2 regions of the Streptomyces sp. NPDC033180 genome follow, and region 2 is predicted to be linked to the other one. Evidence: riboswitches for the same ligand, from Rfam matches in the RefSeq annotation. Region 2 holds a riboswitch; the other holds the start of a gene.
The links. A riboswitch is a leader RNA that binds a small molecule or an ion and turns the genes downstream of it on or off. The one in region 2 is predicted to bind S-adenosylmethionine.
Positions count from the first base shown of each region.

Region 1: it holds a riboswitch for S-adenosylmethionine, as region 2 does, so the genes downstream of both, thrC (threonine synthase) here and ACZ5WE_RS02105 (aminotransferase class V-fold PLP-dependent enzyme) in region 2, are expected to answer to the same signal.

Region 1 covers NZ_JBVIPU010000022.1:28,242-42,513, reverse strand. The annotation lists gene ACZ5WE_RS36340 (esterase/lipase family protein) at 6-1,259, shown strand; gene groL (chaperonin GroEL) at 1,364-2,989, opposite strand; gene ACZ5WE_RS36330 (cold-shock protein) at 3,314-3,517, opposite strand; gene ACZ5WE_RS36325 (MoaD/ThiS family protein) at 3,941-4,216, opposite strand; gene thrC (threonine synthase) at 4,321-5,628, opposite strand; SAM riboswitch class I at 5,646-5,780, opposite strand; gene ACZ5WE_RS36315 (glucosyl-3-phosphoglycerate synthase) at 5,949-6,893, shown strand; gene ACZ5WE_RS36310 (hypothetical protein) at 6,964-7,269, shown strand; gene ACZ5WE_RS36305 (alpha,alpha-trehalose-phosphate synthase (UDP-forming)) at 7,379-8,779, shown strand; gene otsB (trehalose-phosphatase) at 8,920-9,780, opposite strand; gene ACZ5WE_RS36295 (DUF3263 domain-containing protein) at 9,797-10,072, opposite strand; gene ACZ5WE_RS36290 (ABC transporter substrate-binding protein) at 10,083-11,348, opposite strand; gene ACZ5WE_RS36285 (SIS domain-containing protein) at 11,481-12,374, shown strand; gene ACZ5WE_RS36280 (ROK family protein) at 12,519-13,493, shown strand; gene nagA (N-acetylglucosamine-6-phosphate deacetylase) at 13,493-14,272, shown strand, end outside.
Region 2 covers NZ_JBVIPU010000001.1:440,881-455,152, forward strand. The annotation lists gene ACZ5WE_RS02085 (sensor histidine kinase) at 1-8, shown strand, start outside; gene ACZ5WE_RS02090 (response regulator transcription factor) at 5-670, shown strand; gene ACZ5WE_RS02095 (SLC13 family permease) at 746-2,158, shown strand; gene ACZ5WE_RS02100 (glycerate kinase family protein) at 2,181-3,389, shown strand; gene ACZ5WE_RS02105 (aminotransferase class V-fold PLP-dependent enzyme) at 3,341-4,741, opposite strand; SAM riboswitch class IV at 4,921-5,037, opposite strand; gene trpD (anthranilate phosphoribosyltransferase) at 5,112-6,176, opposite strand; gene qcrB (cytochrome bc1 complex cytochrome b subunit) at 6,324-7,955, opposite strand; gene qcrA (cytochrome bc1 complex Rieske iron-sulfur subunit) at 7,952-9,007, opposite strand; gene qcrC (cytochrome bc1 complex diheme cytochrome c subunit) at 9,004-9,813, opposite strand; gene ctaE (aa3-type cytochrome oxidase subunit III) at 9,895-10,515, opposite strand; gene ACZ5WE_RS02135 (DNA-binding transcriptional response regulator) at 10,695-11,096, shown strand; gene ACZ5WE_RS02140 (L,D-transpeptidase) at 11,157-12,404, opposite strand; gene ACZ5WE_RS02145 (cytochrome c oxidase subunit 4) at 12,537-12,935, opposite strand; gene ctaD (aa3-type cytochrome oxidase subunit I) at 12,932-14,272, opposite strand, start outside.

The sequences.
Region 1 (14,272 bases), on a different contig from region 2:
CCTTCATGACCGAGCTCAACGAGCCCAACGACCCCAACGCGCCCACCGAAGAGCAGATCATCGAGGCCTGGCGGTCCGCCGCCCACATCACCCTGGCACCCGGCCCCCAGGAGGTGTCCGAGGCGGCCCCCACCCCGGACCAGGAGTGGACGCTGCCGGGTGGCAGGGCCTGGGTGTACCTCGCCGATCCCCAGCAGGGCCTGACCCGGCCGGTGATCCTCGCCGACGGCTTCAGCACGGGACCGAGTGACCTGGACTTCCTCTACGAGGGCCTGGACCGGGGCGAGTACGCGCTCATCAGCGAGCTGCGGACGCGCGGCAGGGACGTCGTCATCCTCGGCTTCGACGAGCGCAGCGCCTCCATCCTGGACAACGCCGTGGCCGCACGGTCGGCGATCCAGGAGGCGATCGCGCGGCGCACCGGCGACCACCCGCTGACGGTCGGCGGGTTCAGCATGGGCGGTCTGGTCACGCGGTACGCGCTCGCCAGGATGGAGCGCGACGGTGTCGACCACCAGACCGCGCTGTACGTCTCCTACGACAGCCCACACCGCGGGGCCTGGATCCCGATCGCGCTGCAGTCGTTCGCGCACTACATCCGGCGGCTCAACGCGGCCTTCTCGAACCAGATGAACAGCCCGGCCGCGCGCCAGTTGCTCTGGCAGCACATCTCCGAGTGGGACGACAGCCCCGAGACCGACAAGGAGCGCGTCGAGTTCCTCGCCGAGCTGGAGCGGGTCGGCGGCTGGCCGAGGCGCCCGAAGAAGATCGGCGTCGCCAACGGCGTACGCAGCGGCGTGGCCAACGGCATCACCCCCGGGCAGCGGGCGTTCCGCGGCAAGGGCCTTGCCATCACCGGCACCCACCTCTACACGCAGTCGGTGGGCGAGGACCAACTCGTCGCGCAGCTGCGGGTGGTGACCCTGCGCAAGCCGCAGATCCACACGTCCGGCATGCCCGAGATCGACGGCGCCCCCGGCGGCACCCTGGAGGGCTTCGGCATCCTCGCCGACGAGCTGAACAAGATCCCCGCCATCATCGGTCTCGGCTCCGAGGCCGAGATCCGCGAGCACTGCTTCGTACCCGCCGTGAGCGCGGTGGCCCTGCGCGACATCGACACCCACGAGAAGCTGCACGACCCGCTCCCGGAGCAGTCCGAGGACAGCGAGTTGGACGAGTACCTCTGCGCCACCCACAACGAGGCCCACACCCTGATCACGCAAGAACTCTGCACCTGGCTGCTCGACCGCCTGCCGTAGTCACGCACGGCTCCTGAAACGCCCGAGGGCGGCACCCCTTCGTGAGAAGGAGTGCCGCCCTCGGTTCGCGTGAAGCGATGAACCGCTGATCAACCAGAGGTCGATCAGAAGTCCATGTCACCGCCCGGCATGCCGCCGCCGGCCGGGGCAGCGCCCGCCTTCTCCGGCTTGTCGGCGATGACGGCCTCGGTGGTGAGGAACAGCGCGGCGATGGACGCGGCGTTCTGCAGGGCAGAGCGCGTGACCTTCGCCGGGTCGAGGATGCCCTCGGCGATCATGTCGACGTACTCACCGGTCGCGGCGTTCAGGCCGTGGCCGACGGTCAGGTTGCGCACCTTCTCGACGACGACACCACCCTCGAGGCCGGCGTTGACCGCGATCTGCTTCAGCGGGGCCTCAAGGGCCAGCTTCACAGCGGCGGCACCGGTGGCCTCGTCGCCCTCGAGCTCAAGCTTCTCGAAGACAGCGGCGGCCTGGATGAGGGCCACGCCACCACCGGCGACGATGCCCTCTTCGACGGCAGCCTTCGCGTTGCGAACGGCGTCCTCGATGCGGTGCTTGCGCTCCTTGAGCTCGACCTCGGTCGCGGCACCGGCCTTGATGACCGCAACACCGCCGGCGAGCTTCGCCAGGCGCTCCTGCAGCTTCTCGCGGTCGTAGTCGCTGTCCGAGTTCTCGATCTCGGCGCGGATCTGGTTGACGCGACCCTGGACCTGGTCGCTCTCACCGGAGCCGTCGACGATGGTCGTCTCGTCCTTGGTGATGACGACCTTGCGGGCGCGGCCGAGCAGGTCGAGACCGGCGTTCTCCAGCTTGAGGCCGACCTCCTCGGAGATGACGGTGCCACCGGTGAGGATGGCGATGTCGCCGAGCATGGCCTTGCGGCGGTCACCGAAGCCCGGGGCCTTGACGGCGACGGACTTGAACGTGCCACGGATCTTGTTGACGACCAGGGTCGACAGGGCCTCGCCCTCGACGTCCTCGGCGATGATCAGCAGCGGCTTGCCGGACTGCATGACCTTCTCGAGGAGCGGAAGGAGGTCCTTCACGTTCGAGATCTTCGAGTTCAGGATCAGGATGTACGGGTCGTCGAGCGACGACTCCATACGCTCCATGTCCGTGGCGAAGTACGCCGAGATGTAGCCCTTGTCGAAGCGCATGCCCTCGGTGAGCTCAAGCTCGAGCCCGAAGGTCTGCGACTCCTCGACCGTGATGACGCCTTCCTTGCCGACCTTGTCCATCGCCTCGGCGATGAGCTCGCCGATCTGGGTGTCGGCGGCGGAGATGGAGGCCGTCGAAGCGATCTGCTCCTTGGTCTCCACGTCCTTGGCCTGCTCGAGCAGGGCGCCCGAGACGGCCTCGACGGCCTTCTCGATGCCACGCTTGAGGGCCATCGGGTTGGCACCGGCGGCCACGTTGCGAAGGCCCTCGCGGACCAGCGCCTGCGCCAGGACGGTCGCGGTCGTCGTGCCGTCACCGGCGACGTCGTCCGTCTTCTTCGCGACCTCCTTGACCAGCTCGGCGCCGATCTTCTCGTACGGGTCCTCGAGCTCGATCTCCTTGGCGATGGAAACACCATCGTTGGTGATCGTGGGGGCGCCCCACTTCTTCTCGAGGACGACGTTGCGACCCTTGGGGCCCAGGGTCACCTTGACGGCGTCGGCGAGCTGGTTCATGCCGCGCTCGAGGCCGCGCCGTGCCTCCTCGTCGAACGCGATGATCTTGGCCATGTGAAGTGGTCCTCCCGGACAGGGGTGGCATGCTCCGGATCGCGCCAGTGCCCGCGACGGACGGCCTGCAAACCTTGTGGTTCCTTGCCCCACCCGGCCTGCGGGCCTCACCGACCCGATCCAAGTTCTGTCACTCTCACTCGGAGAGTGCTAAGCCCAATGATTAGCACTCGACCCCTACGAGTGCAAGCGCCTCTCACGGATCCCCGACGTACGAGGGGGCGCGCGCCCGGGGGTGTGCCACGGGACGCACGGGGGGCCCGCACCCCTGTCGGGATACGGGCCCCTCGTCGCTCTCTAAGTCGCTGGCCGATCGCGCCGAGATCAGACGGCGAGCTTGACCATGTCCGCCTGCGGACCCTTCTGGCCCTGCGAGATCTCGAACTCCACTCGCTGACCTTCTTCAAGGGTGCGGTAGCCGTCCATCTGAATCGCGCTGTAGTGGACGAAAACATCCGCACCACCGTCGACCGCGATGAAGCCGTACCCCTTCTCCGCGTTGAACCACTTGACGGTGCCCTGAGCCATGCCTAACTCCCCTATTACTGGCCCTTGCACGGGCCCGCACTTCGCGGACCCGGGTCAGACCTCACCCCCCCAATGGGTTGTGGAGGCGTGCGCCGGAACGCGTCGACCGCGGCTGAATGTATCTGTCCAACTGCCCTCTGCAACAGGTCAATCGGACGAGAATTCTGGGCACGCCTGATCGGTAATATGCGGAGAATTCGCCGGAGTTCAGGGCAAGTCGGGCCAGACAAATGCCACGGAGAGGGCAAATGGGCAGTGCACTTTGGCTACTTCTTGTCGCCCTCGGGGCGACTTCGTATATGCGCTCGGCACAAACAGGAAGCTCGCTTCCCAACTGTACCGCGCTCAATCACATGGAATTGCCCCCTCCACTTCTCTCGCGGAGGGGGCAATTCAGATTACGCAGGGTATTTCTTTAAAGAATCAACCACCCGCGACGGCGGGGATGATCGAGACCCCGGCACCGTCCGGCGTCGCGGTCTCAAGACCCTGCTCGAAGCGGACGTCGTCGTCGTTCACGTAGACGTTCACGAAGCGCCGCAGCTTGCCCTGGTCGTCCAGGACGCGCGCAGCGATACCGGTGTGGTTCTTCTCCAGGTCGGCGATGACCTCGGAGAGCGTCGCCCCCTCGGCGGCGACCTCGGACTGACCGCCGGTGTAGGTGCGAAGAATGGTGGGGATACGGACGTTGACGCTCATGGGATCACCTCGGTAGATCGAGAGGGCGCCCCATCAGGGGGCGCCCCGAAGGGGCGCGGGAACTGCGCGACCAGCCACGACGGTCCCGCAGACAACAGCGATGCCTACTTGGCAAGACCCGCGGAGCGGAACGCGTCAAGGCTGGGCTTGATCGTCGCGGTCGCCTGAGACCTCTCGGCAACGGCATCAAGCGTCTTGAGCCCATCGCCGGTGTTCAACACCACCGTGGTGAGGGAGGGATCAATGAGCCCCGCCTCGACCAGCTTCTTCGTGACGCCCACCGTCACACCCCCGGCGGTCTCCGCGAAGATCCCCTCGGTCCGAGCGAGCAGCTCGATCGCGTCCACGACCTGCTCGTCGTTCACGTCCTCGACGGCCCCGCCCGTGCGACGCGCGATGTCCAGGACGTACGGCCCGTCGGCGGGGTTGCCGATGGCGAGGGACTTGGCGATGGTGTCCGGCTTCTGCGGGCGCACGACGTCGTGGCCCGCCTTGAAGGCGGTCGACACCGGCGAGCAGCCCTCGGCCTGCGCACCGAAGATCTTGTAGGGCTTGTCCTCGACGAGCCCGAGCGCGATGAGCTCCTTCAGACCCTTGTCGATCTTCGTGAGCTGCGATCCGGAGGCGATCGGAATGACCAGCTGATCGGGTAGGACCCACCCCAGCTGCTCACAGATCTCGTACGCCAGGGTCTTGGAACCCTCGCCGTAGTACGGCCGCAGGTTCACGTTCACGAAGCCCCAGCCCTCGCCCAGCGGATCGCCGATGAGCTCGGAGCAGAAGCGGTTCACGTCGTCGTAGTTGCCCTCGATGCCGACGAGCTCGCCGCCGTACACCGCGGCCATGACGACCTTGCCCTGCTCCAGGTCGTGCGGGATGAACACGCAGGAGCGGAAGCCGGCGCGGGCAGCGGCGGCGCCCACGGCGCCGGCGAGGTTGCCGGTGGAGGAGCAGGAGAGGGTGGTGAAGCCGAAGGCGCGCGCGGCCTCGATGGCCTGCGCGACGACGCGGTCCTTGAAGGAGTGCGTGGGGTTGCCGGAGTCGTCCTTGACGAACAACTTGCCCTGCTCGACACCGAGTTCACGGGCGAGGTTGTCGGCCTTGACGAGCTTGGTCCAGCCGGGGTTGATGTTCGGCTTCTCGGCGACGTTCGCGGGGACGGGCAGCAGGGGCGCGTAGCGCCAGATGTTGTCGGGGCCGGACTCGATCTGCTTCCGGAGTGCCTCGGGGTCACCGGTCGGCAGGTCGTACGCCACTTCGAGCGGGCCGAAACAGGCCTGACAGGCGAAGATCGGGCCGAGGGCGTAGAGCTCGCCGCACTCGCGGCAGGAGAGGCCGGACGCGGGGCCGAGATCCACGGAACCCGTGGTCGAAGAGGTGTTTTCGTTCGTTGCGACAGTCTGCGCAGCCATGGAGGCGAGGCCCTTTCTCCTCATCTTCCTCGCGGCGCATCTCGCCACGAGACGGAATTGGCACCTTCCCCACCGAGACCTCGCGTGCGTGGTCGGCGGGATGGTTGCCGGGGCTTCAACGGGCCGTATCCCTCTGCCCCTCTGGATGAGCGGTATGGCGCCGGGGCTTCATGGGCCCAGGGCATTTGTTACGCGATGGCCCCCGACGTGCGATGGTCATCCGCGTTGTTCAAGACTGTAACCGACGGCCTGGACCCTTGAGATAGTCGTCCGAACCGCGAGATGGATCACATGTAGGCCACACACAGGAGGAGCCACCCGTGCTGGAAGAGGCCGAGCGCTGGCTGACCAGGCGTTCCTGGTCCGTCGCCGACCGTCCGCTCAGCGCACTCGTCGCCGCCAAACGGGCGTCGGGGGCCTCGGTGAGTGTCGTCCTGCCCGCGCTCGACGAGGAGGGGACGGTCGGCGGGATCGTCGCCGAGATCCGCCGCGAGCTGGTCGAGAGGCAAGCGCTCGTCGACGAGCTCGTGGTGATCGACTCCGGCTCCCGGGACCGTACGGCCGAGGTGGCGCGGGAGGCGGGGGCACGGGTCGTGCACCGGGACGAGATACTGCCGCGCGTCCCGGCCGTGCCCGGCAAGGGCGAGGTCATGTGGCGCTCGCTCCTGGTGACCGGCGGTGACATCGTCGCGTTCGTCGACGCGGACCTGAGGGAGTTCTCGGCGGACTTCGTCACCGGCATCGTGGGCCCGCTCCTGACCGAGCCCGACGTGGACTTCGTGAAGGCGATGTACGACCGCCCCCTGGCCGGAACCGCCGATCAGGGCGGCCGGGTCACCGAACTGATGGCACGCCCGCTGCTCAACATGCACTGGCCCCAACTGGCGGGTTTCGTCCAGCCGCTGGGCGGTGAGTACGCGGCGCGCAGATCCCTCCTGGAGCGGCTGCCGTTCCCCGTCGGTTACGGAGTGGAGCTGGGTCTGCTCGTCGACGCGCTGCACACGGTGGGCCTGGACGCGCTCGCGCAGGTCGATGTCGGCGTGCGCAAGCACCGGCATCAGGACGGGCAGGCGCTCGGCCGGATGGCGGCGGCGATCTACCGGACGGCACAGCTGCGGCTCGCGCGCGGCCATCTCGTACGGCCCGAGCTCACCCAGTTCGAACGGGGCGAGCAGGGGTTCGAGCCGCGGACCCATTCGGTGGACACGGAGGAGCGTCCGCCGATGTGCGGCATCGCGGAGTACGCGGCACGCCGCGTGGCGTAACCACCCAAGCCGGGCATTTTGTCTACATTCCCCACTTATGAGGGTCAGACAGGTGAGGGTCAGACAGGTAATGGGAAGCGCGCGACGCGTCGGTGGCATGGCCATGGCCACGGCCGTCCTCGCGACAGGAGCACTCGGCGCCGCGGCCGTACCCGCCGCGGGCATGGACACCGCATACGGATCGCGCACCGGCCAGGTCGCGATCCCCGCCGGTGAGCGGGCGGAGCAGAGCGGGCCCGCGAGGCCGGCGAGCGGTCCGGGTGAACTCGCCAAGAGCGGCAGCGACTCGGACACGATGCTGTACGCGGGCCTGGCGATCGCCCTGTGCACGCTGGGCGCACTGGCGGTGGCGGCGGCAAGGAGCAGACGCCACTGACAGTCGGCGACCGGTCGCCGGTCGCCGGTCGCCGAAGGTATACGGCCGGGCCCCCACCAGGGCCCGGCCGTACGTTTGAGTCCTCCCCCGAAGGGCTAGGTTTCGCCACATGGTCTCCGAGCACGCCGCCGCCCAGGTCCTCGTCGCGTCCAACCGCGGCCCCGTCACGTACACCCTGGAGGAGAACGGGGAACTGACGGCCAAGCGGGGCGGAGGCGGACTCGTCTCGGGTCTGAGCGCGATCGGCGACGACGCGGATGCCCTGTGGGTCTGCGCGGCGCTCGGCGACGGTGACCGGGAGGCCGTGCGGCGCGGGGTCGGCGAGCCCGGCGTGCGGATGCTCGACATCGACGCGGGGTCGCACGAGGGCGTGCACGCCGACGCGTACAACGGGATCGCGAACTCGGTGCTGTGGTTCGTCCACCACATGCTCTACCAGACCCCGCTCGAACCGGCCTTCGGACCGGAGTTCCGGGCGCAGTGGGCGTCGTACGAGACGTACAACCGCGCCTTCGCCGAGGCGCTGGCCGAGAGCGCCGGAGCGGGCGCGGCGGTCCTCGTCCAGGACTACCACCTGGCGCTGGTGCCGGGGATGCTGCGTGAGCTGCGCCCCGACCTGCGCATCGGCCACTTCTCGCACACGCCGTGGGCGCCGGTGGACTACTTCCGGATGCTGCCTGACGACGTCGCGGAGCAGCTGTTGCGCGGCATCCTCGGGGCCGACCGGGCGGCGTTCCTGACGGGCCGGTGGGCGGACGCGTTCACGGAGTGCTGTGTGGCCGTCCTCGGCGGTACGACCGGTACGCGGATCGGCGTGCACGGGCTCGGGGCGGACGCGGACTTCCTGCGTGAGCGGTCGCGGCGGGCGGACGTGGAGGAACGCCTTGTCGCGCTGCGGGAGCAGGTGGGTGCCGGGCGGAAGGTGATCGTCCGCGTCGACCGGACGGAACTGTCGAAGAACATCGTGCGGGGGCTCCTCGCGTACCGGGAGCTGCTGGCCTCGCGGCCCGAGTGGCGGGAGCGGGTGGTGCATGTCGCCTTCGCCTACCCGTCGAGGCAGGACCTCGCGGTGTACCGCGACTACACGGCGTCCGTGCAGACGCTGGCCGACGAGATCAACTCGGAGTACGGCGTGGAGGGTTGGACCCCGGTCGTCCTCCACGTGAAGGACGACTTCGCGCGCTCCCTGGCGGCGTACCGCCTGGCGGACGTGGCGCTGGTGAACCCCATCCGGGACGGCATGAACCTCGTGGCCAAGGAGGTTCCGGTCGTCTCCGACGACGGGTGCGTTCTTGTCCTGTCGCGGGAGGCGGGGGCGTACGAGGAGCTGGGCGAGGACGCGGTCGTCGTCAACCCGTACGACGTGACGGGCACGGCTGCCGCGTTGCACGCGGGGCTGACGATGCCGGTCGGCGAACGCGCCGAACGCACGAAACGCCTCGCTGCGGCGGCGACGGCATTGCCCCCGGCCCAGTGGTTCCTGGACCAGCTGCGGGCACTGGGGTCCTGACGGCTCCGCCCCAGACCCCGCTCCTCAAACGCCGGAGGGGCTGATTCTTCAGCCCGGCCCTCGCGCCGAGCGAGTCTTCGGGAAGGGGCGGGGTCGGGGAAAGATCACTGAGTAGGCGTCCAACCCGACCTCGGCGCCGATCAGCTCAGTTGAGCCGTGATGGCGGACAGCAGCTCCACCACGCCCTGGGGCCCGTCCACCACCAAGTCAGCCCGTTCCGCCAACTCCGCCACCTCCGCACTGCCACTGCACACCAGCAGCCCCCGCACCTGGTCCGAGCGGAGCTTCTCCACGGCCGCGAAAGCGGGCAGGTCGCCCAGGTCGTCGCCCGCGTACAACACACTCTCGGCGCCGACCTCCCGTACGTAGTCGGCAAGGGCCACGCCCTTGTCCATGCCCGGAGGGCGCAACTCCAGGACCATGCGGCCCGGTTCGACGATCAGGCCGTGGCGGGCGGCCAGCTCGCCCAAGGGCTCCCGAAGTGCTTCGAACGCGGCCTGCGGGTCGCGTGCGCGGCGGGTGTGGACGGCGACCGCGCGGCCCTTCTCCTCTATCCACGTGCCGCGCCAGGCGCCGATCGTGTCCAGGAAGCCGGGCAGTTCGGCGCGCACGGCGGCCACGCCGGGGTGCGGCTCGGCCGCGTGCACGGCGCAGGAGACGGCGTCCCAGCGCTCGGCTCCGTAGTGCCCGAGCACGACGAGGTGCTCAAGGCCCTGGACGCCCGCCAGGCCGCCGTAGCGCACCGCCACGCCCGCGGGGCGCCCGGTGACGACGGCGACGGACAGCACCTTCGGCGCGAGCGCGGCGAGGGCCGGGACGGCGTCGGGGTGGGCGCGGGCCTGCTCGGGGTCGGGCACGATCGGGGCGAGCGTGCCGTCGAAGTCGAGCGCGATCACGGCTTTCCCGGGCCGCGCGAGGAGCGCCGCGAGCCCCTCGCGCCCGGCGGCGGTCACGGGCTCGGGCAGCTCGGGAGAGTACGGCGAGTACACAGGGTCACCCATGGGCCCGACCCTACGCTCAACGCTCCTCGCGCCGGGACTCCCTGACCCGCCGAAGCCGGTTGACGGTGACCGGATCGTGCGCGAGGGCACGCGGATCGTCGAGCAGGGCGTTCAGGAGCTGGTAGTAGCGGACCGGCACCAGGCCCAGCCGCTCGCGCACGGCCCGCTCCTTGGCGCCGGGACCGGTCGCCCAGTCGCGGCGCTCAAGGGCGAGGATCGCGCGGTCCCGCTCGGAGAGGCCGGTGTCGGGGAACGCGTCGTCCCTCGCGTCGTCGTCCGTGGCGTCCGTCATGCCCGTCACGCTATTCCGAGTTCTCCTCGGTGGCCGCCTTGGCCTGGATCTGGCTGAGGATCGACGCCGGATCGCCGTTCGCGTCGACGGCCTTGCCGATGTACTTCTTGACCTCGACGGAGACCTGCGCCCAGGACGTCTTGCCCACGGGGTACAGCTGCGAGGTGGAGAGCTCGTCGAGGAACTCGGCGAGCGCCTTGTCGTTCTTGTTGCCCGTCATCTCCTCGGTGGCGGAGTTCGTGACGGGCAGCAGGTCGTACTCGCGCGAGAAGTCCAGGACGTTCTTGGTGCTGTAGGCGAAGTCGAGGAACTTGCCGATCTCCTCGCGGTGGCCCTTCTGCCTGAAAGCCATCATCCAGTCGGCGACACCCATCGTGGCCTGGGCCTTGCCGTTCACCCCGGGCATCGGCACCATGCCGTACTTCACGCCCTTCTTCGCGGCCATCTGCATCAGCGTGGGATGGCCGTTGAGCATGCCGACGTCGCCGCGCGTGAAGGCGGCGAAGGCCTCGGCGCGGTCGAGCTTGGCGGGGGGCGTGGGGCCCGTCAGGCCCTTGCCGACGAGCTCGTCCTTCAGCCAGCTGAAGGTCTTCACGTTCTGCGCGGAGTCGATGTCGTACGTGCCGACGTTGTCGGTGTAGCCGCCGCCACCGCTGAGCAGCCACTGCATGGTCTCGGCCTGCGCCTCTTCCTTGCCGAGCGGCAGGGCGTAGGGGATCTTCACGCCGCGCGCCTTGAGCGTCTTGGCGGCGGCCGCGAGCTCGCTCCAGCTCTGCGGCGGGGTGAGGCCGGCGTCCTTGAAGATCTTCTCGTTGTAGAAGAGCAGACGCGTGGAGGAGGCGAACGGCATGCCGTACTGCACGCGCTTGACCTCGCCCGCCTCGGAGAGGGGGGCCATGAAGTCGGCCTGGGTGGAGATGGAGACCAGGTCCTCGGTGCGGTACAGCTTGTCCTGCGCGGCGTAGTCGGCGTAGGCGCCGATCTGGGCCATGTCGGGGGCGTCGCCGGCCTTGACCATGTCCTTGACCTTGCGGTCCACGTCGGTCCAGGAGTAGACGTCGACGTCGACCTTGATGCCGGGGTTCTTGGCCTCGAACTGCCTGGCGATCTTGTCCCAGTACTTCTGGGAGCTGTTGGCCTTGGAGTCGCCGTAGTCGGCGGCCACCAGCTTGAGGGTGACGTCGCCGGAATCGCCCGGACCGCCGCAGCCGGCGAGTACCCCCGCCATGCCCAGTACGGCTATCGCCGCGGTCAGTCCTGTCGCGCGCCGCTGCACAGCTGTTCCCACCCTCGATGATCTACGTGAACTGCGATTTTCCCTCGCGTATGGACACGAGGTCTACACCACCTCAGTATCGCTTGTGCAACGGCGTACCAATGACGTCCCACCGGCAAGGAGCCTTGACGCATGTCGCGTACCGCAGCAGAGATAGCAACCCAGCCCGCCTGCTGGCACCGGGCGGCCGAGGCCGCTCTCACCTTCGACGGGCTGCCGCGGCCGGGCGAGCGGGTGGCTGTCACCGGGTGCGGGACGTCGTGGTTCATGGCCATCGCGTACGCGGCGCTGCGCGAGGCGGCCGGGCAGGGCGAGACGGACGCGTTCGCGTCCTCGGAGTTCCCCACGGGGCGCACGTACGACCGGGTGGTCGCCATCACCCGCTCCGGTACGACGACGGAGGTCCTTGAGCTCCTCGGCGAGCTGAAGGGCGTGGTCCCGACCACGGCGCTCACCGCCGATCCGAAGACGCCGATCATGGACGCGGCCGACTCGGTGGCGGTCCTGGACTGGGCGGACGAGGAGTCGGTCGTCCAGACCCGCTTCGCCACGACCGCGCTCGCCTTCCTGCGGGCCGGGCTCGGTGACGTCCCCGGCGTGAAGTCGGTCCCCGAAGCGGCGGTGGACGCGGAGCTCGCGGTGACGGAGCCGCTGCCCGCGTCGGTCGTGGCCGCCGAGCAGTGGACGTTCCTGGGGCGCGGCTGGACGTACGGGCTCGCCCTGGAGGCGGCGCTGAAGATGCGGGAGGCGGCGGGGGCGTGGACGGAGTCGTACCCCGCGATGGAGTACCGCCACGGGCCGATCTCCATCACCGGCCCCGGCCGCGTGGCGTGGATGTTCGGAACGCTCCCCGAGGGCCTCGCGGGGGACGTGGCCCGGGTGGGCGGGGAACTGGTCGCCCACCCGGACGCGGACCCTCTGGCGGACCTGATCCGCGCCCAACGGCTCGCGGTGGCCCTCGCGGAGACACGCGGCTACGACCCGGACCGCCCCCGCAACCTGACGCGGAGCGTCATCTTGGGCTAGTCCGGCACCGCGGGGTGATCGGGTGGGTGGGTGGGAGACATCCGCCGCGAAGCGGCGGTTTGGGTCACCCACCCCCCGGTGGAGCCCGGCGATTTACCCGAAGTGGACTAGACCTCTCGCGGCGTAGGCGCGACACTGTCCCCCGTGAGACATGTCATCGCCCTCGATGTGGGCGGCACCGGAATGAAGGCCGCCCTGGTCGGGGCGGACGGCGCGCTCCTGTACGAGGCGCGGCGGGCCACCGGCCGGGAGCGCGGGCCCGACGCCGTGGTCGAGTCCATCCTCGACTTCGCCGCCGACCTCCGCGCCCACGGGATCAGGGAGTTCGGTGAGCCCGCCGCCGCGGCCGGCGTCGCGGTCCCCGGGATCGTCGACACCGAGCGCGGCATCGCGGTCTACGCCTCGAACCTCGGCTGGCGCGACGTCCCGATGCGCGACCTCCTGAGCCGCAGGCTGGAAGGCGTGCCCGTGGCCCTCGGCCACGACGTCCGCACCGGCGGCCTCGCCGAGGGGCGGATCGGCGCGGGCAAGGGCGCCGACCGGTTCCTGTTCGTGCCGCTGGGCACCGGGATCGCCGGGGCCATCGGCATCGGCGGCGGCATCGAGCCCGGCGCCCACGGCTCCGCGGGCGAGATCGGGCACATCATCGTGCGCCCCGGCGGTCCGCCCTGCGGCTGCGGCCAGCGCGGCTGTCTGGAGCGGCTCGCCTCCGCGTCCGCGGTGAGCGAGGCCTGGGCGGCGGCGAGCGGCGACCCGGAGGCGGACGCCGCGGACTGCGCGAAGGCCGTGGAGTCGGGCGACCCGCGGGCCCTTGAGGTCTGGCAGAACGCCGTCGACGCGCTCGCCGACGGGCTCATCACCGCCCTCACCCTCCTGGACCCGCACACCCTGATCATCGGTGGCGGTCTCGCCGAGGCCGGGGAAACCTTGTTCACACCCCTGCGGGCGGCCATGACGGAACGGATCGTCCAGTTCCAGACCCAGCCCCTGGTCGTCCCCGCCGCCCTGGGGGACACCGCAGGGTGCCTGGGCGCGGGCCTGCTCGCCTGGGATCTGCTCAGCGAACCCGACCCCACCGACCCCACCGACCGCACCGACCCCCCGGAGGTAACCGCCTGATGGCCGCTAGCAAAGTTCTCGCCGGTGCTCAGGTGGTACTTCCCACCGGGACGCTCACCAACGGCCGTGTGATCGTCGACGGCACGCGCATCTCGGGGAGCGCCCCGGCGGATGCCGAGACCGTCGACCTCGCTCCCGGCCACTGGGTGGTCCCGGGCTTCGTCGACATCCACAACCACGGCGGCGGCGGTGCCTCCTTCACCTCCGGCACGGTCGAGGACGTGCTCGAGGGCGTCCACACGCACCGCCTGCACGGCACGACGACCGTCGTCGCCTCCACCGTCACCGGCGAGATGGACTTCCTCGCCCAGCGGGCAGGGGTGCTCTCCGAGCTGGCCGAGCAGGGCGACATCGCGGGCATCCACTTCGAGGGCCCCTTCATCTCGCCGTGCCGCAAGGGCGCGCACAGCGAGGCGCTCCTGCGCGACCCGGACCCCGCCGACGTCCGCAAGCTGATGGACGCGGCCCGCGGCCGGGCGAAGATGTTCACGCTCGCCACGGAGCTGCCGGGCGGCATCGACTCCGTACGCCTCCTCGCCGAGCACGGCGTGATCGCGGCCATCGGGCACACGGACGCGACGTACGAGCAGACGGTGGAGGCCATCGACGCGGGCGCCACCGTCGCGACGCACCTCTACAACGCGATGCCGGGCCTCGCGCACCGCGAGCCCGGCCCGATCGCCGCGCTCCTGGAGGACGAGCGGATCACGGTCGAGCTGATCAACGACGGGACGCATCTGCACCCCGCCTCGTTCGAGCTGGCCTTCCACCACGCGGGC
Region 2 (14,272 bases):
AGCCATGAACAACCGCATTCTCATCGTCGAGGACGAGGACCGCATCGCCTCCTTCGTCGAGAAGGGCCTGCGCGCCAACGGCTTCACCACCAGCGTCGTCGGCGACGGGGAAGCGGCCTACGACTACGCCCTGACCGGCGGCTTCGACCTGGTCGTCCTGGACATCGGCCTGCCCGGCAAGGACGGCTTCACGGTCCTGCGGCAGCTGCGCGAGGCCCGCGTGACCACACCGGTCATCGTGCTGACCGCGCGCGACTCGGTGCGGGACACCGTGGCGGGCCTGGAGGGCGGAGCCGACGACTGGATGACCAAGCCGTTCCGCTTCGAGGAGCTGCTCGCGCGGGTGCGCCTGAGGCTGCGTACGGCGGCGGGAGCCCCGGAGGTGACGGTGCTGCGCGGTGGTGATCTGACGCTGGATCTGCGCACGCGCAGAGCGCGTTCGGGCGAGCGGACCGTGGACCTGACGGCACGTGAGTTCGTGCTGCTCGAACTGTTCCTGCGCCACCCGGGGCAGGTGCTCTCGCGGGAGCAGATCCTGTCGCACGTGTGGGGATACGACTTCGACCCCGGCTCCAACATCGTGGACGTGTACGTACGGGCGCTGCGCAAGAAGCTGGGTGCCCAGCGGGTGGAGACGGTGCGCGGGATGGGGTACCGCCTTCCGGGGTGACATGCGGGCCGGCGGGTGAAATTCCTTTCATCCACGGCTCATTGAGGGCTCACGGCCGGGCCCGAGGCTCGACGCGTGACCCTGAATCCCCGCCAAGCGATCACCCTCTGCACAGCGCTGAGCCTGTGCGCGCTGCTGGTGGTGCCCGGAAACTTCCCCGGCCTGAGCGGCGACGCGCGGGTCACCCTCGCCGTGTTCGCCCTGGCGACCTGCGCGTGGATCGGTACGCCGATCGACGACACGTACATCGCGCTGGGCGCCGGGCTCGCGCTCACCGCGACCGGGGTGATCAGCAGCGACACACTCTTCGGCACCCTCGGTGACGAGACGGTCTGGCTGCTGATCTGCGCGTTCGTGCTGGCGGCCGCGGTGGCCCGCAGCGGTCTCGCGGGCCGGGCCGCGGCCTTTCTCGTCAGCGGGGCACGCACCGTACGGCAGTTGACGCATCTGACGACGGCGGCCCTGGTCGTGACGGCCTTCGCGGTGCCGGCGACGTCCGGCCGCGCCGCGCTCGCGCTGCCGGTCTTCCTCGCACTCGCCAAGGTCCTCGCCGACCGCAGGCGCCTGGTGGTGATGCTCGCGCTGCTGTTCCCGACCGTGATCCTGCTCTCCGCGGTCGCGACCCTGATCGGCGCCGGCGCGCATCTGATCACGGTGTCCGTGCTCTGGGAGGCCACCGGGGAGCGGATCGGCTTCACGCAGTGGCTGCTGCTCGGCCTGCCGCTCGCCATCGCCTCGTCCCATCTGGCGGCGGAGGCCGTCCTGTTGACGACGACCCGGCGGTCCGATCGCAAGGGCCCGGTCCACATCACCGTCGAGCAGCTCCAGGAGCACAGCGAGCAGCCGGTCTCCGGGCCCTGGGAGCCCGCCGAGACCCGCTGTGCCCTCCTGCTCGCCACGGTCGTCGCACTGTGGTGCAGCGAGCCGCTGCACCAAGTGCCGCCCGCCGTGGTCGCGTTGATCGGCGCGGTCGTGGCCTCGTCCCCCGCCCTCGGCACCGTACGCCTGAAGGACGCGCTGAAGACGGTGCCGTGGTCGCTGCTGCTCTTCATGGCGGCGACGATGGCGATGGGCGTGGCACTGGCCGAGTCGGGGGCGGCGAAGTGGCTGGTCGGCGGGGTCCCGCTCGACGTGTCGCCCTGGCTCTTCCTCGCCCTCGTCGTGGCGGTCAGCACGGCCGCGCACCTGGTCCTGCAGTCCCGCTCGGCCCGCTCGTCCGTCCTGGTCCCGCTGGTCGTCGCGGCGGCCGTCGGCGCGGGCGTCAACCCGGTCGCCGCCGCCCTGGCCTCCACGGCGGCCGCCGGCTTCTGCCACACACTGCCCGCCTCCGCGAAGCCCGTCACGCTCTTCGCCGACATCCCCGGCACCCCCACCTACACCCCGCGCGACCTGCTGCGCCTCTCCGCGGTCCTGGCACCGCTGACCGCCGCCCTCGTCCTGCTCTTCGCCGTGGCGCTCTGGCCGCTGCTCGGCGTACCCGTCCGCTGATCCCGCCCGTACTGGAGACCTCATGCTGACCCGTTTCGCCATCGCCCCCAGCGGCTTCAAGGAGTCCCTGTCCGCGCAGTCCGCGGCCGAGGCCATCGCCGAAGGAGTACGCCGTGTCGTCCCGCACGCCGAGACCGATCTGATCCCCCTGGTGGACGGCGGCGAGGGCACGGCTCGCGCCCTGGCCGGCACGGGTGGCGGCCGCCTGGTCGCGCTGCCCGCCACCGGTCCCGTCGGCCAACGGCTCGGCACCCACTTCGCGCTCCTCCCGGACGGCACGGCGGTCGTGGAGATGGCAGCCGTGGCCGGGCTCTCGCTCGTCCCCCGCGATCTGCGCGACCCGGGGGCCACGACGACGTACGGCGTCGGCGAGCTGATCAGCGCCGCGCTCGACGCGGGTGCCCGCCGCATCCTGGTGGGCTGCGGCGACTCCGGCACCTCGGACGGCGGCGCGGGGGCCCTGAAGGCCCTCGGCGCCCGGCTCCTGGATGCGGACGGCTGGGAACTTCCGCACGGCGGACGGGAGTTGATCCGGCTGAGCCGCATCGACCCCTCGGGCCTCGACCCCCGCCTGAAGGACACCGAGATCCGCGTCGCCTGCAACCCCTTCAACGTCCTGACCGGCGAGCGCGGCGTCGCCCGGGTCTTCGGCCCGCAGAAGGGCGCGACCCCCACGCAGGTCGAACAGCTGGCGGCGGCCCTGGAGCACTGGGCACACGTCCTGACCCGCGACCTGCACGTCACGACGGACCTCGCCCTCGGCCCCGGAACAGGCGCCTCCGGCGGCCTGGGAGCCGGTCTCGCGGCCCTCGGCGCCCAGCTCCTGCCCCGCTTCGACGTCCTGCTCGACCATCTGGACCTGGACGCGCGCCTGGCCCGCGCCGACCTCGTCGTCACCGCCGAGGGCGCCCTGGACCACCAGACGCCGCGCGGCAAGGTCCCCGCCGAAGTGGCGCGGCGCGCGAAGCGGTTCGGCCGGCCCGTCCTGGTCCTCGCGGGCACGATCGGCCAGGGCGCACACCACGTACGGGCGGTCGGTGTGGACGCCTACAGCGCGATCCTGCCCGCGCCGGTCTCACTCACCGAGGCGCTCGGCCGGGGCGGCGAGTTCCTCACCGACGCGACCGAGCGGGCCCTGCGGATGATCGTCCTGGGCTCACGCCTCAAGGGACGACCCAGGGCTCAGGCGGCGTTGGTGTCGGGCACGCAACGCCCGTCCTCCGTGCGGTAGTTCCAGCGCGCGCCGTCCGCCACCAGTTCCTTGACGGCGCGCACGAAACGCTCCACGTGCTCGTCGGGGGTGCCCGCGCCGAAGCTGACGCGGATGGCGTTCAGGGACTTCTCGCCGGGCGCCGCCTCGGGGGCGCCGCACTCGCCCTGCGTCTGCGGGTCGCTGCCGAGCAGGGTGCGCACCAGCGGGTGGGCGCAGAACAGGCCGTCGCGTACGCCGATGCCGTACTCGGCGGAGAGCGCGGCGGCGAAGTGTGAGCTGTTCCAGCCGTCGACGACGAAGGAGATGACGCCGACGCGCGGCGCGTCGTCGCCGAAGAGCGAGAGCACCTTCACCGCGGGCACCTCGGCGAGGCCCTCGCGCACCTTGGCGATGAGGTGGCGCTCACGGGCGACGAGCTCGTCGAAGCCGGCCTCCGTCAGCGCCTTGCAGGCGGAGGCGATCGAGTACACGCCGATGACGTTCGGCGACCCGGCCTCGTGGCGCGCGGCGGTGTCGTGCCACTCCACGTCCACGCCGCCGTCCGTACGCCGCGCGACCTTGCGCGAGGCGCCGCCGCCCGCGAGGTAGGGCTCGGCGTCCCGCAGCCAGTCGGAGCGACCCGCGAGGACGCCGGAGCCGAAGGGCGCGTACAGCTTGTGGCCGGAGAAGGCGACCCAGTCGACGTCGAGCTCGCTGATGGAGACGGGGTGGTGGGGCGCGAGCTGAGCGGCGTCCAGGACGATGCGGGCGCCGTGCGCGTGGGCGGCGGCGGCGAGTTCCTTGACCGGCCACAGCTCACCGGTGACGTTCGAGGCACCGGTGACGCAGACCAGGGCGGGCCCGTAGGGGTCGCGGTCGGCGAGGGCGCGCTCCAGGGTGGCGACGGCCTGATCGGCGGTGCGCGGGGCGTTCAGGTAGGTCACGCGGGCGTCGCGCCAGGGCAGCAGCGAGGCGTGGTGCTCGGTCTCGAAGACGAAGACCTGGCAGTCGACCGGGAGGGCCGCGGCAAGGAGGTTGAGCGAGTCGGTGGTCGAGCGCGTGAAGACGACCTGGTCGTCCTCGCGGCAGTCGAGGAACTCGGCGACGGCGACCCGGCTGTTCTCGAAGAGGTCGGTGGAGAGCTGCGAGAGGTACCCGGCACCGCGGTGCACGCTGCCGTAGTACGGCGCGTACGCGGACACGTCGTCCCACACTCGCTGCAGCGCAGGGGCGCTCGCCGCGTAGTCCAGCGCCGCGTAGGTCACCTCGCCGCCGGTGACGAGCGGCACGGTGACGTCACGGCCGAGGACGGGCAGCGGCGCGGCACAGCAGGGGTCGGCGGACTCGGCGGAGGCGACGTCGGTGGTGGTGGCGACAGAGCGTGCGGACATGGCGAACTCCCGTGGGAAGGCAGGCGAGTTCACTGCGAGCGCGCTCGAACGGCGCTGCAGTGACGAAAGAAAAAGGGGGTGCGGAAAAGGGGCCGGGAAGCCCTATCGCATTCGCTTGCTCACGAGACTGCTCCCTTGAGGACCAGGACCCCAGGGGCGGACATTCACCGATGTCCAGGGGTCCGCGCTTGCCATGGACCTTGCTGTCCACGGCCTGGTCTTCACCCGGGGCACCCCGCCACGGACGGAGGGTTGCCGGACAGCGAGCCGGGGCCTAATCGCTGTCACTCATGACCTGCGCAGCATCTTGCCACACGATCTTCTCGGTGCCCACCGCAGTCCGGCATCCGGACCGCGGTGGGCACCACACTCACCTGTTGCTGGCCGCCACCCACAGCTCCAGGGCCTTCTTCGCGGCTCCGGAGTCGATGGCCTGCGCCGCCTTCGCGATCCCTGCGCCGATCTGCTCCACGAGGGTCCCCTCGCCCGGCGACAGCGCCACCAGGGCGGCCGCCGTGTTCAGCAGTACGGCGTCCCGGACCGGTCCCTTCTCACCGTCGAGGAGGCGCAGCGCCACCTCGGCGTTGTACGAGGCGTCAGCGCCCCGCAGCGCCTCCACGGGGACGAGGTCGATGCCGACGTCCCGGGGGTCGAAGGCCTCCTCGCGCACGGCGCCGTCGCGCACGACCCAGACCCGGGAGGTCGAGGTGGTCGTCAGCTCGTCGAGGCCGTCGTCGCCGCGGAAGACGAGGGAGGAGTTCCCGCGCTCGGCGAAGACCCCGGCCACGATCGACGCCATCCGCGGGTCGGCGACCCCGACCGCCTGGGCCCGCACCTTGGCCGGGTTGGTGAGCGGCCCGAGGGCGTTGAAGACGGTCCGGATGCCCAGCTGGCTGCGCGCCCCGCCGGCGTGCCGCAGCGCCGGGTGGAACTTCACGGCGAAACAGAAGGTGATCCCGGCTTCCTCGGCCACCTCGACGACCCGATTCAGCGGCAGCTCCAGGTTCACGCCGAGCTTCTCCAGGACGTCCGAGGCGCCCGAGGCGCTGGAGGCCGCGCGGTTGCCGTGCTTGACGACCTTCGCGCCCGCGCCCGCGGCCACGATCGCGGACATCGTGGAGATGTTGACGGTCTTGGCGCCGTCACCGCCGGTGCCGACGATGTCGACGGTCTGCCCCGGCACCTCGATCACGTTGGCGTGCTCGTACATCGTGCGGACGAGGCCGGAGATCTCGTCCACGGTCTCGCCCTTGGCCCGCAGCGCGACCACGAAGCCCGCGATCTGCGCGTCGGTCGCCTCGCCGCGCATGATCCGGTCCATGGCCCAGGCCGTGTCCTCGGTGCTCTGGTCACGTCCCTCGAGCAGTCCGTTCAGCACACCCGGCCAGGAACGGGCCGCCGCGGTGTTGCCTCCTGCGGGGGTCACAGCGCTCATATGCCGCTCCTGGGTTCGTCTAGGCATGGGACAGGAACACCTTATCCAGCTCCGGGGACGGCAAAGAGCCCCGTCCATGCACTGGAACGCATGGAACGGGGCTCTCGCCGTGGCGACCTTTGGTCAGAGCTTCAGAGCTCCGGAGGATCAGTGGTGGCCGTGGCCGCTCGTGATCTCCTTGTACTCCTCGGTGGTGGGCTTGGGGATCTGGTTGTCCTCCCCGTAGTAGCCCTTGCTGAGCTTGGCCCGGAGCTTCTGCGAACCGGACACCTTGCGCTCGACGCCGTTCTCGTCGACCGCGGGGCCGATCTCGACCGGCGCGTACTGCTCGTGCGCGGTGAGCGTGTGCAGCTGCTCCTGGCCCAGCGGCTCGTGGACCTCGATGAACTCACCGTGCGGCAGGCGCTTGATGATGCCCGACTCGCGGCCGTGCAGGACCTTCTCCTTGTCACGCCGCTGCAGACCCAGGCAGATCCGCTTGGTGATGACGAAGGCGATGACCGGTGCCACGAAGAAGGCGATGCGCACGAACCAGGTGATCGAGTTGATCGACAGATGGAAGTGCGTGGCCCACAGGTCGTTTCCACCACCGACGAGCAGCACCATGTACCAGGTGATCCACGCGACGCCGAAGCCCGTACGGGTCGGGACGTTGCGCGGGCGGTCCAGGATGTGGTGCTCGCGCTTGTCCCCGGTGACCCAGGACTCGATGAACGGGTAGACCGCGATGGCGACCAGGACCAGCGGGAAGATGATCAGCGGGATGAACACACCCAGGACGAGCGTGTGACCCCAGAGGTTGATCTCCCAGCCCGGCATGACACGGATCAGGCCCTCGGAGAAGCCCATGTACCAGTCGGGCTGCGCTCCGGTGGACACCTGGTCGGGCCGGTAGGGACCGAGCGCCCAGATCGGGTTGATCGTGGCGATCGCCGAGATGGCCGCGATCACACCGAAGACCAGGAAGAAGAAGCCTCCGGCCTTCGCCATGTAGACGGGGAGCAGCGGCATGCCGACGACGTTCTTGTTGGTCTTGCCGGGACCCGCGAACTGCGTGTGCTTGTGGTAGAAGACCAGGATCAGGTGCGCCACCACGAGCCCGAGCATGATGCCCGGCAGCAGCAGGATGTGCACCGAGTAGAACCGCGCCACGAAGTCGCCGCCGGGGAACTCCCCGCCGAACAGGAACATCGACAGGTACGTGCCCACGATCGGCACGGACAGGATGGCGCCCTGCATGAAGCGCACACCGGTACCTGAGAGCAGGTCGTCCGGGAGCGAGTAACCGGTGAAGCCGGTGAACATGCCGAGGACGAACAGCAGGAAGCCGAAGACCCAGTTGACCTCACGGGGCTTGCGGAAGGCACCCGTGAAGAAGACGCGCATCATGTGCACGAACATCGCCGCGAGGAAGATCAGCGCCGCCCAGTGGTGGATCTGCCGGATCAGCAGACCACCGCGCACATCGAAGCTGATGTGCATGGTCGAGTTGAACGCCTCGGACATCAGCTGGCCCTGCAGCGGGATGTAACTGCCGTGGTACTCCACCTCGTTCATCGACGGGTGGAAGAACAGGGTCAGATACACACCCGTGAGGATGATGATGATGAAGCTGTACAGGCAGATCTCACCGAGCATGAAGGACCAGTGGTCCGGGAAGATCTTGCGCATGTTGGCCTTGGCCAGGGAGTAGATCCCCAGGCGTCCGTCGGCCCAGTCGGCGACCCGCTCACCTGCGGGCGCCTCCTTCTTACGCGTATCCGTCGTCGTAGTGCTCATCCGCGCTCCCAGAAAGCAGGACCGACGGGCTCAGCGAAGTCGCCGAGCGCCTCGAGGTAGCCCTCTTCGTTCACGCCGATGCGCAGCTGCGGCAGCGCGTGACCGGCCGGGCCGAAGATCACTCGGGCACCGTCGGAGAGGTCGAAGGTGGACTGGTGGCACGGGCAGAGGACGTGGTGCGTCTGCTGCTCGTACAGGGAGATCGGGCAGCCGACGTGGGTGCAGATCTTGGAGTACGCGACGACACCGTCGTGCGACCACTCGAGCTCCTGCTTGTCCTTGATGTTGTCCGGCTGGATACGGACGATCATCAGGGCCGCCTTGGCGATCTCCTTCTGGAAGTCGTGGTCGTGCTCCTCCAGGCCCTCGGGCTTGGCGAAGGTCAGCGAACCGACCTGGACGTCCGACGGGCGCAGCGGCTCGTTCGTGTTCATGTTCACGAGCAGCTTGCCCTTGGCCCACAGGGTGTGCCGCAGCTTGTCCTCGGGCAGCGGACCGAGGTCGCGCAGCAGGACGACGCCGGAGAGCGGCACCATGGCGAGCGCGCCGAACATCGTGTTGCGGATCAGCTTGCGCCGGCCGAACTGCGACTCCGTGGCACCGGCCTTGAAGTCGGCCATGACCTTGGCCTTGACCTCGGGCTCGGCCTCGATGGGGTGCCGCTCGTCGGCGACCTCCACATCGGACATCAGGGTGCGGGCCCAGTGGACCGCGCCCGCGCCGATGCAGAAGAGCGCCAGGCCCAGGGTCATGCCCAGGGAGAAGTTCAGCGCGCTGATGTGGCCGATCGGGAAGATGTAGACGCGCTTGTCGACCGGGAACGACACGAACGAGGCGATGAAGCCGATCGTGGCGAGCATCGACAGGGTGAACAGGAAGGCGACCGCACGCTCGGACCGCTTGGCGGCCCGCTCGTCGATGTCCTGGACACGGTGCTCATGGGGCGGCAGCCCCGGGTCGGCGAACGGGTTCTCGTCCTTCACCGCTACCGAGCCGTGCTCGGTCTCCTGCGTGCTGGGCAGGTTCTCTTCTGATTTCTCTTGGCTACTCATGACTTCTTGGCCTTTGCGGTCCGAGCGGCGACCCACACGGCGACCGCGATCAGCGAGCCGAGACCGAAGATCCAGCCGAACAGGCCTTCACTGACCGGACCCAGGCCACCCAGCTTCAGACCGCCAGGGCTCTCGGTCTGTTCGCCGTTGACCGCGTCGAGGTACGCGATGATGTCCTTCTTGTTCTTCTCCGGCATGATCGTGTCGGGGAAGGACGGCATGTTCTGCGGGCCGGTCTGCATGGCCTCGTAGATGTGCTTCGGGGAGACATCCTCCAACGAAGGAGCGAACTTGCCCTTCGTCAACGCGCCGCCCTCACCGGTGAAGTTGTGGCACTGCGCGCAGTTGGTGCGGAACAGCTCGCCGCCCTTGGCGATGTCCGCCCCGTCCGGGCTGTACTGCTTCTCGGTGGGGACGGTCGGGCCCGCGCCCAGCGAGGCGATGTACGCCGCGAGCTGGTCGATCTGGGCCTGGTTGTAGATGGCCTTCTTCTTCGGCGCCTGGGCGCCCGGCTGCTGGAGCGGCATGCGGCCGGTGCTGACCTGGAAGTCGACGGCGGCTGCGCCGACGCCCACCAGGCTAGGACCGTCGGAGGACCCCTGACCGCCGGTTCCGTGGCAGCTGGAGCAGCCCACGGAGTACAACTTCTTGCCCTCGTCGATGGCGAGGGACTGGGCGGTGTCGTCGGCCTGCGCCTTGTCCGCGGGTGCGAACGCGGCGTACAGCCCCCCGGTGGCCGCCAGCGCGAGGAGTAGTACGACGACCGCCGCCAGCGGGTGGCGTCGTCGTGCGGAGAGCTTTTTCACGGATTACCCCGGTGTCAGGATCTTCTGCGTCGATGCTTCTGGAATGAGTCGGAACGTGGGCCCGTCTGAGCCCGGCCCCGTTTACTTGATCATGTAGATCGTGGCAAAGAGACCGATCCAGACAACATCGACGAAGTGCCAGTAGTAGGACACGACGATGGCTGCGGTCGCCTGCTCATGGGTGAACCTCTTGGCCGCGTACGTCCTGCCGAGGACCAGCAGGAAGGCGATGAGTCCGCCTGTCACGTGCATGCCATGGAAGCCGGTGGTCAGGTAGAAGACCGAGCCGTACGGGTCCGACGAGAGCGAGAGGCCCTCGTGCTTGACCAGCTCGGTGTACTCGTACACCTGACCACCGATAAAGACCGCACCCATGATGAAGGTGACGATGAACCACATCCGGAGCTTCTTCACGTCACCACGCTCAGCGGCGAACACGCCTAGCTGGCAGGTGAGGGAGGAGAGCACCAGGATCGTGGTGTTCGTCGCTGAGAACGGGAAGTTCAGCGCGGACGCCATTTCCTTCCAGTGATCAGGACCTGTCACCGATCGCAGGGTGAAGTACATCGCGAAGAGGGCCGCGAAGAACATCAGCTCGGAACTCAGCCAAATGATGGTTCCGACGCTGGTGAGGTTCGGCCGATTGACCGGCGGGTGCGCGTGCCCGGTATCTACTGTCGTTGCTGTCGCCACGACCGACATTATGTCGGTCGCTTATCCCGCCCTCACCCCGGGGGGTGCCGTTCGGAGTGTCTGCGGGGTGTGTCCTGCCCGTATGGCCCATCGAAGGGCTGTCCGAACCGCTGTTGACGGGGTGTCCGGAGGAGTAGCATCCGCGCATCGGTCCCTGGCCGAGAGCCCCTCAACGAAGCGGAGGAACAATGCAGCCGACCGCCACGGTGCTGGTCTACAGCGACAACGCGAGCACCCGCGAGCAGGTCCGGTTGGCCACCGGACGCAGGCCGGCGGCGGACGTTCCCGCGGTCGAGTTCATCGAGTGCGCGACGCTGCCCGCCGTGCTGAAGGAACTCGACCGGGGCGGCATCGACGTCTGCGTACTGGACGGCGAGGCCACCCCCATCGGCGGCATGGGGGTCTGCCGCCAGCTCAAGGACGAGATCTTCCGGTGCCCGCCCGTGCTCCTGCTCATGGGGCGCCCGCAGGACGCCTGGCTGGCCACCTGGAGCCGCGCGGAGGCCGCGGTGACCCTTCCGGTCGATCCGGTCGAGTTCGCGGACTCCCTGGCCGCCCTGCTGCGCGAGAAGCTGGCCGTACAGGCCTGACGCCACGGCAGAAGGCCCCGCGCCTCGGCACGGGGCCTTCTGTGCCGTCCTGCGGCGCCGCTAGACCTGCGGCCGCAGCCGGGCCGCGTCGAGCACCGTCGGACCCTTCTTGACCCCGCCCAACAGGGCGCTGCCGTCCCGCCAGTTCTTCCAGTCGACGTTCCAGTCACCGAAGCCGTTGCCGAACGGGTCCATGTCCGCCCCGTAGCTGTTGACGACCCTCACGATGTCGCCCTGGCGGACGGTCTCGTAGAACCAGGCGGCGTTGTCGGTGCTCATGCCCGTGCAGCCGTGGCTGGTGTTCGCGTTCCCGTGCGAGCCGGCCGACCACGGGGCGGCGTGCACGTACTCACCGGAGTCGGTGACCCGCGTCGCGTAGTAGACCTGCTTGTCGTAGAAGTCCGATGCGCCGATGCTGGCACTGGTCATACGTACGGAGTACTCCTTGCCCAGCACGACCTTGACGCCGTTGCGTGTGGAGTAGCCGGGCTTGCCCGTCGTCACCGGCATGGAGTTGATCTCCTCGCCGTTGCGGTAGACCGTCATGTAGTGCGACCCGGCGTCCGTCACGGCCTCGATGCGGTCGCCGATGGTCAGCCTCAGCGGCTTGGCGTCGCCGCCCCAGAGCCTGTCGCGGACCTTGATGCCCTCGAGGTTGCTCCGGACGTTGATGATCGTGCCCGTGGGCCAGTACTCCTTGGGGCGGTAGTGCAGCGTCTCGCTGTCCACCCAGTGCCACACGCCTTCCGTGGCGGGCTGCGTGTCGACCTTCAGCGAGCGCTCCACGACGGCCCTGGCCTTCTTGTCCTTCACCTTGACGCTGAGCTTGGCCGTGACCGGCTGGCCCACGCCGTACTTCCCCGATTCGGGGCCGAAGGTGACATCCAGGCGCTTCTTCTTGTCCGCCACGTTCGTGTCGAACGTCATGACCTTGCGGCCCGGCGAGCCCTCGTCGTCCTCGGTGCTGACCTGAACCGTGTAGTGCGCCCCCGCGGCGAGCGGCGCCGTGCTCTGCCAACGGGCGCCGTCCGCGGCGAGTTCACCCGCCACGTACCGCCCCATCGCGTCGGTGGCCGTCACATCGGTGATGCGCCCGTCGTCGCCTTGGGCGGTGACCTCCAGGGGCTTGTCGGGATCCGCCTTCTGACTGCCCACCGGGCCGTTGAAGGCGATCTGGCCCGCCGCGTCGTACGGCTTCGCCGAGAGCGGGTGGCCGTCGGAGCTGCCGCACGCCGTGGTTCCCACCCCGAGGGCGGCCACCAGCGTGGTGCAGCTCAGTACCGTGCGGATTCGCGGTGAGTGGCTCATGAAACTCACGGTATGAAGGTTCATCGGCTCCGGCGCGTCGGGTGACCCGTACGAGTGTCAAGCGCAACACGCCGAGGGCCCGGACACTCCTGACGGAATGTCCGGGCCCTCGGTGAAGCGGGAGTCACTGACTCACTGGGTCTGGTTCTCGCCCCGGTAGTACTCGAAGACCCAGCCGAAGAGGCCGATCATCAGGATGGGGAACGAGAAGTACAGCAGCCACCAGCCGAAGACGACGCCCATGAAGGCGAGCGCGCCACCGATGGCCAGCGAGAGCGGCTGCCAGCTGTGCGGACTGAAGAAGCCCACCTCGCCGGCCTCGTCCGCCACGTCGGCTTCCTTGTTGTCCTGTGCGGCCGCGTCGACACGCCGGGCCGTGAAGGCCAGGTAGTAGCCGATCATGATGCACAGGCCGAAGGCCAGGAACAGCGCGGTCGTACCGGCCGGCTCCTTCGACCACCAGCCGTAGACGATCGCCATGGCGAGCACGAAGACGCTCAGCCAGATGAACATCTTGCCTTGGACCTTCACTTGCCGGCCTCCTTGCCGCCCGCGAGCGCCTTGTCACCATGACCGGTGTTCTCGAGCTGGTCGAGAGCAGCGATCTCAGGGTGATGCAGGTCGAACGCCGGGGATTCGGAACGGATCCGCGGCAGGGTGAGGAAGTTGTGCCGCGGCGGCGGGCAGGATGTCGCCCACTCGAGCGAACGTCCGTAGCCCCACGGGTCGTCGACCTCGATCTTCTTGCCGTACTTGGCGGTCTTCCAGATGTTGTAGAAGAACGGCAGTATCGACAGACCGAGCAGGAACGAGGAGATCGTCGAGATCGTGTTCAGAGCGGTGAAACCGTCGGCCGCGAGGTAGTCCGCGTAACGTCGCGGCATGCCCTCGGCGCCCAGCCAGTGCTGCACCAGGAACGTGCCGTGGAAGCCCACGAACAGCGTCCAGAAGGTGATCTTGCCGAGCCGCTCGTCCAACATCTTGCCGGTGAACTTCGGCCACCAGAAGTGGAAGCCGGAGAACATCGCGAAGACCACGGTGCCGAAGACGACGTAGTGGAAGTGCGCGACCACGAAGTACGAGTCGGATACGTGGAAGTCCATCGGCGGCGAGGCCAGGATGACGCCGGTCAGACCACCGAAGGTGAAGGTGATCAGGAAGCCGACGGCCCAGAGCATCGGTGTCTCGAAACTCAGTGAGCCCTTCCACATCGTTCCGATCCAGTTGAAGAACTTCACGCCTGTTGGCACGGCGATCAGGAACGTCATGAAGGAGAAGAACGGTAGGAGCACGCCACCGGTGACGTACATGTGGTGCGCCCACACGGTCACGGAGAGACCCGCGATGGCGATCGTCGCGCCGATCAGACCCATGTAGCCGAACATCGGCTTCCGGGAGAAGACCGGGATGACTTCGGAAATGATTCCGAAGAATGGCAACGCGATGATGTACACCTCTGGATGGCCGAAGAACCAGAAGAGGTGTTGCCATAGCAGCGCGCCGCCGTTGGACGCGTCGAAGATATGGGCGCCGAATTTACGGTCCGCCTCCAGGGCGAACAGCGCGGCGGCGAGCACCGGGAAGGCCAGCAGGACCAGAACAGCGGTCAGCAGGACGTTCCACACGAAGATCGGCATCCGGAACATCGTCATGCCGGGTGCGCGCATGCAGATGATCGTGGTGATGAAGTTGACCGAGCCGAGGATCGTGCCGAAGCCGGAGAAGGCCAGACCCATGATCCACATGTCGGCGCCGATGCCCGGCGAGCGGACGGCGTCCGACAGCGGGGAGTAGGCGAACCAGCCGAAGTCGGCCGCACCCTGCGGGGTGAGGAAGCCGGCCACCGCGATGAGCGAGCCGAAGAGGTA